2 regions of the Billgrantia sp. C5P2 genome follow, and region 1 is predicted to be linked to the other one. Evidence: predicted binding sites of a transcription regulator. Region 1 holds the regulator's gene; the other holds the start of a gene.
What was found. Region 1 encodes sigma-54, which starts transcription at its own class of promoters, with help from an activator protein. Its sites were predicted from a motif close to TGGCACNNNNNTTGCTNT; they were not measured.

Region 1 (3,405 bases):
AGGATGCGCGCATCGGTGGTCAGGTAGATGATCTGGCAATCGACCTGCTTGGTGCGCAGCTCTTCCAGCAAGCGCGGGAAGCGCTCCAGGGCATGGGGCAGGTTGCGCGCATCGATGCTGACGGCGATGGATGTCTGGATCGTGGGGGAGCTGCGCAGCTCATCCACCAGGGGGCCAAGCAGCATCGCCGGCAGGTTGTCGATGGCGTAAAAGCCGATATCTTCGAGCGCTTGCAGTGCGATCGACTTGCCGGAACCGGAACGGCCGCTGATGATCACAAGCTGCATGATGGTTCTCCTGATCAGGGGCCGGCCGAACGGCGAAGGGGGAGGTCAGGCCGAGGACTGTCGTCGAATCGCTTCGATGAGACGCTCGTGGAGTTCGCGCTGGCTTTCGCACTTGCGCAGACGTGCGCGCGTTTCGGCATCGTTCATGACGCTGGCCACCTGGCTTAGCAGCGACAGATGCGTATCGTCGGCCTCCTCGGGCACCAACAGCACGAAGACGAGGTCGACCGGCTCTCCGTCGATGGCGTCGAAGTCGATGGGCTCGGCCAGTTTGAGAAAGGCAGCCACTGGGCTATGGCAGTGAGGGCTACGGGCGTGGGGGATGGCCACACCATTGCCGATGCCGGTACTGCCCAGCCTCTCGCGACCGACCAGTCTGCCGAAGACTTCCTGGCTGTCGAGGCTCGGAGTGTTCTGCGCAATGAAGGTGCTGAAGAACTCCAGCACCCTCTTCTTGCTACCCCCGGGAACGTCGAACAGCGCGCGTTCCGGGGGCAGGATGGTTTCCAATGTCATGGCAGCTCAGCGAATGCCGGCGCCCTGGGCGCGAGCCTGGGCTTTTTCCTTGTGTTTGACCAATTGACGGTCGAGCTTGTCGGTCAGCGCATCGATGGCGGCATACATGTCCTGATCGGAGGCTTCGGCATGAAGGTCGGCGCCGGCGGCGTGCAGCGTGCAGGCGGCCTGCTGGCGCTCCTTCTCGATCGAGAGCGTGACCTGCACATTGGTGATGTTGTCGTAATGTCGCTGGACGCGGCTCAGCTTCTCGCTCACGTAGTCACGCAGTGAATCGGTCAGTTCAACATGATGGCCGGTGATGTTGACTTGCATGACAAGCTCCTTCGTCCTTCGAGTGGTAGCTCGATTGTAACCCTTTTTCCTGCCCTGCATACCCCCCTCTGGCGGTTGGATTGCCCGGGGTCAGCGTTATGTCGTGGCGTCAACGAAAACGCTTGCGCTCGCTGGAGGAGGGGATTCCCAGAGCTTCGCGGTACTTGGCAACCGTGCGGCGGGCGACCTGGATGCCATCCTCGGCCAACAGCTCCACCAGGCGGCTGTCGGAGAGCGGTTTGCGCGGCGGTTCATCGGCGACGAGCTTGCGGATACGGGCGCGGATCGCCGTGCTGGAGTGAACGTCCCCGTCACCGTTTCCGCCGACATGGCTGGAGAAGAAGTACTTGAGCTCGAAGACGCCACGTGGGGTGTGGATGAACTTCTGCGTCGTCACTCGCGAAATGGTCGACTCGTGCATCTCGACGGCCTGGGCGATGTCGGCCAGCACCAGGGGTTTCATGGCCTCTTCGCCCTGTTCGAGAAACTCGAGCTGACGTGCCATGATCTCCCGCCCCACTCTCAGCAGGGTGTCGTTGCGGCTGGCGAGGCTCTTCATCAACCAGCGGGCTTCCTGCAGATGATCCTTGAGGAACTGGTTGTCTTGGCTCTTGTCCGCACGCCGCACCAGCGCGACATAGTCGGGCTGGATGCGTAGCCGCGGCAGCGCTTCGGCGTTGAGTTCCACGCGCCAGCCGGATTCGTCGTGGTAGGCGACCAGGTCCGGTGTGACGTAACTGCTGCTCACTTCGGCGTAGGCACTGCCGGGGCGGGGGTCCAGCGAGCGAACCAGGGCGATGACATCGTCCAGCGATTCGTCGTCCAGGCCCAGGCGGCGTTTCAGCAGGCGGCGGTCATCGGAGGCCAGTGCCTCGAGGAATTGGCGTACCAGGCGACGGGTCTGGGGCAGCAGTGGCGTATCGTCGGGCAGCGCGGCCAATTGCAGCATCAGGCATTCGCGCAGGTCGCGGGCGAATACGCCGGTGGGTTCGAACTGCTGCAGGCGCAGCAGGACCTGTTCGACTTCCCGGGTGGGCAGGCCCTCCAGGCCCTGTCGGCGCAGGCCGTCGCGAATGTCCTCCAGGGATTGTGCCAGGTAACCGGCGCCATTGACGGCATCGATCAGGCTCTCGGCAATGAGGCGCTGGCGGTCGCTCAAGTCGGTCATCGCCAATTGCCAGATCAGATGGCCGGTCAGCGTCTGCACCGAGGCCTGGCGCTCGAAATCCGGCCCTTCGCCGGTGGCGCCTCCGGAGCTCGTGCCATGATCGGGATAGGTGTCGGCCCAATCGCTGTCGGTGGACAGCTCGTTGGGTATCTCGTCGGCCCACTCATCGCTGGGGGTTTCGCTGACAGCCTGTTCGCCGAAGTCGTCATCGAGTTCCAGCATGGGATTGGATTCGAGTGCCTGCTGGATCTCCTGGCGTAGATCTAGGGTCGAGAGCTGCAGCAGGGCAATGGCCTGCTGCAGTTGGGGAGTCATGGTCAGCTGAGTGCCGACACGCAGTTGCAGGGATGCTTTCATGGCCATGAGGTAATGGGGCTCATCTGCCGGAAAACTCTACCCTAGTCGGGTCGACGATCACTTGCAAGATAATTCATTGCAATAAACATGCCATCGGCAATATTCATGCCTGTTTATGCAGTTGCAATAAGGATCAGGTGCTTGCTTGATGCGCGGGATTATACTACAGACGGAAATCCTCGCCCAGATAGACTTCGCGCACCCGCTGGTTGGCCAGGATGGCTTCGGCGTTCCCTTCGGCAATGATCTGGCCGTCCCCGACGATATAGGCCGAGTCGCAGATGTCGAGGGTCTCGCGAACGTTGTGGTCGGTGATCAGCACGCCGATGTTGCGTGCCTTGAGCTGGCGGATGATGCCCTTGATCTCGCCCACCGAGATCGGGTCGACACCGGCGAAGGGCTCGTCGAGCAGAATGAAGGCCGGCTCCGTGGCCAGCGCACGGGCGATCTCGACACGTCGGCGTTCACCGCCCGAGAGGCTCATGCCGAGGTTGTCGCGAATGTGGGTGACATGGAAGTCTTCCAGAAGTTGCTCGAGTCGCGCATGTCGTCCACGACGATCGAGATCCTTGCGCATCTCGAGGATGGCCATGATGTTGTCGGCCACCGACAGCTTGCGAAAGATCGAGGCTTCCTGAGGCAGGTAGCCGATACCCGCCCGGGCGCGCTCGTGCATGGCGCTTTGCGAGAGATCCAGGTCGTCGATATGGACCTCGCCGGCATCCGCCTTCACCAGGCCGACGATCATGTAGAACGAAGTGG
Region 2 (3,405 bases), 1.4 Mb from region 1:
CGCATGCCGCCGGAGACCTGATGCGGGTAGTAGTCCTCGAAGCCATCGAGCTTGACCCGAGCCAGCCACTGCACGGCCTGCTTGCGAGCCTCGCCCGCTGGCCGCCCCTGGAATTCCAGCGCCAGAGCGACGTTCTGCCTGAGCGTCATCCACGGGTAGAGCGCATGCTCCTGGAACACCAGGGTGCGCTCGGGCGCCGGACGCTCGACCGAACGGCCGCCGGCCTTCACCTGGCCCTCGGTGGCATGTTGCAGACCCGCGACCATATGCAACAGGGTCGACTTGCCGCAGCCGGACGGGCCGACCAGGGCAACGATCTCGCCGTCGCGAATGGTTGTGTCGAAGGTGTCGATCACCCGCAAGTCACCGAAGGACTTGGTGACCCGTTCGAACTGAAGCTGCATATGAGCGTCCGGAACAACTATATATACAAAAATGGAATACTTGATAGTTCAGTATATAACCATTTTTCCGAGCTTGAAAAGCCGAAGGCTACTTTATTCCCAACCGACGTGCCAGCTTGTGCAGGTTGCTGGGATCGACGTCGAGCTGCCGGGCGGCCTTCGCCCAGTTGCCGTCGCAGGCCGCCAGGGCCCGGCGAATGGCATGACGCTGCGCCTCGGCCACCTGCGTTTTTAACGCCGGCCCCGCCTCGGTCTCCTGCGGCCCGTCGGGCGCCGACACGAAAACCGGTTGCCGGCCGATGGGCAGATCGAGCCACTCCGGCTCGAGGGTGACGATGTCGTCGCGCTGCGCGCCGTGGCCCAGCGCCTTGATCGCTGCGCGGCTGATGACGTGCTCCAGCTCGCGGACGTTTCCCGGCCAGGTGTAGCCGAGCAGTGCCGCCTCGGCCTCAGGCGCGAGGCGCAGGCTGCGCACGCCCAGCCGCGTTCGGTTGATCTCGAGAAAGTGGCCGGCGAGTACCAGCACGTCGCTGTCGCGCTCGCGCAGCGGTGGAATCGCCACCGGATAGACCGACAACCGGTGGTAGAGGTCAGCGCGGAAGTGACCGTCACGCACACCGTCGGCCAGGTGCCGGTTGGTGGCGGCGATGATACGCACGTCGACCTGACGCGGGGTGTCCTCGCCCAGGCGCTGGATCTCGCCGTTCTGCAGTGCGCGCAGCAGTTTGGCCTGGACGATCAACGGCAATTCGCCCACCTCATCGAGGAACAGGGTGCCACCGTCGGCGGCTTCGAAGCGCCCCGCCCGGTCGGCCGTGGCTCCCGAGAAGGCTCCCTTGACGTGACCGAACAGTTCGCTCTCTGCCAGCGTCTCCGGCAGCGCCGCGCAGTTGACCTGAACCAGCGGCTGCTCACGGCGCGGCGAGCGCTGGTGCAGGCGACGGGCAAACAGCTCCTTGCCTACGCCGGTCTCGCCGCTGAGCAGCACCGGCAGGTCGGACTCGGCCACCACGTCGAGCTCCCGCAGCAGCCGCTGGAGCACCGCGCTATGGCCGAGAATCTCGCCCCCATCGCCGGATTCCACCTGGACCACGGCGTCATGGCGCGCCACGCGCAGCGCGCGCACTTCCTGCTCCAGACGTGTCATGCGTACCGCCGCCTCGGCGAGTAACGCATAGCGCTCCAGCGCGAGACGGTCCTCGTCGTCGAAGGTCCCCGCCAGCAACGCATCCAGCGTCAGCACGCCCCAGGGCTCGCCTTCCACGTGCAGGCTGATGCCCATGCAGTCATGGACGTGGAGCGGCTCGCCGGGATGCTGCTCGATCAGGCCATCGTAGGGATCGGGCAGGGACGAATCGGGTGGGAACAGGGTCGAGCGCCGGCTGGTGAGGATAGTGGCCAGGCGTGGATGGCGGGCCACCTCGAAACGGCGGCCCAACGCTTCGCGGACCAGGCCGTCCACCGCCACCGGGGCCAGGACTTCGTCCTGCAGGCGAAGAAGGCACACTGCACCACAGCGAAAACCCTCGCGCAGGGTGCGCACCAGGCGCTGCAGGCGCACGGCGCTGGGCAGTTCGGTGGTCAGGTCGGCAAGCAGCGAGTGGTCCAGCATGGTGAAAATCACCTCTTAAAAGGTAAAAACAACCTTACTTGGCCGGGGTGCTTTTCACCATGACTGATTTAACCAATTGAAATAATAGAGTTGGCACGACGATTGCTCAGACAGAAAGGCATCCCATCGTATGAGGAACACCGCATGAGCCTGCTGGAACAGACCGTCGGCCGCATCGCCCTGTCGCTGCCCGGCGCTACCCGAATTTTCCATGTCCACAATATCGACTTCTGCTGTGGCGGGCGCATCAGCCTGAGCCAGGCCGCCGAACGAGCCGGCCTGCCTGCCGACAAGCTGGTCGCCGAACTCGAGGCACTACCGGCCGTCAGCAGTGAACAGCGCGACTGGCGCGAGGCCAGTAACGACGAGTTGATCGACCATCTCCTCACCCGTTATCACGACGTGCACCGCGAGCAACTTCCCGAGCTGATCCGCATGGCGCGCCGGGTCGAGCAGGTTCATGGCGAGCGAGACAGCTGTCCTCGCGGTCTGGCTGACCTGCTGCTGGTGATCTACCAGGAGATGGAAAGCCACATGCAGAAGGAGGAGCAGATCCTGTTCCCCATGCTGCGCCGCGGTCTGGGCGCCCAGGCCCAGGGGCCGATCGCGGTGATGCGCCATGAGCACGACGACCACGGCGAGAACCTCGAGCAAGTGATGCGGCTCACCAATGACATCACCCCGCCCAAAGGCGCCTGCACCACCTGGCGCGCTCTCTATACCGGCCTGCGCGAGTTCCGCGAGGACCTGATGGAGCACATCCACCTGGAGAACAACCTGCTGTTCGAGCGGGTCGTCTAAGTCCCGCGTCGGACGAAAACGGCGCCCCTCGGGGCGCCGTTTCCCGTTACGGAACGGATTAAAACGGGGGATCACACCGTGCGCGAGAAGCGGCCTTCGTTGGGCTTGAGGTAGGCATCGAAGGCCATCGCCATGTTGCGCATCATCAGGCGCCCGGCGGGCTTAACCTCGATGGCGTCGTCGCGGATCGTCAGCAGGCCGTCCGCCTGCATCTCCTCGAGTTCGCCGAGGGCGTCGGCGAAATAGTCGCGGAAGGCGATGTCGTGGCGCGCTTCGATGGCGCCGAAGTCGATGCGGCCGTGGCACATCAGGGCGTTGATCACGTCGCGACGCAGGCGGTCGTCGTCGTTGAGGCGGTAGCCACGCATCACCGGCAGCCGCCCGCTCTCAAGGCGCGCCTGGTACTGGGCGGTCTCCTTGACGCTCTGGCTGTAGCTGTCGCCGACCTTGCCGATGGAGGTGATGCCCAGGCCGATCATGTCGCAGTCGGCGTGGGTGGAGTAGCCCTGAAAGTTGCGCTGCAGGGTGCCGTTCTCCATGGCCAGGGTCAGCTCGTCTTCGGGCAGGGCAAAGTGGTCCATGCCGATA

Region 2: a site for sigma-54 is predicted at 2,108-2,125, ahead of ytfE (iron-sulfur cluster repair protein YtfE). Genes of this name have one in related genera too.

Annotation. Positions count from the first base shown of each region.
Region 1 is NZ_CM128542.1:1,633,327-1,636,731, forward strand. Features, by position in the region: gene rapZ (RNase adapter RapZ) at 1-287, opposite strand, end outside; gene ptsN (PTS IIA-like nitrogen regulatory protein PtsN) at 333-803, opposite strand; gene hpf (ribosome hibernation-promoting factor, HPF/YfiA family) at 810-1,118, opposite strand; gene ACRWQA_RS07565 (RNA polymerase factor sigma-54) at 1,228-2,649, opposite strand; gene lptB (LPS export ABC transporter ATP-binding protein) at 2,807-3,405, opposite strand, start outside.
Region 2 is NZ_CM128542.1:187,265-190,669, reverse strand. Features, by position in the region: gene ACRWQA_RS00870 (ABC transporter ATP-binding protein) at 1-404, opposite strand, end outside; gene norR (nitric oxide reductase transcriptional regulator NorR) at 493-2,016, opposite strand; gene ytfE (iron-sulfur cluster repair protein YtfE) at 2,161-2,817, shown strand; gene hemN (oxygen-independent coproporphyrinogen III oxidase) at 2,889-3,405, opposite strand, start outside.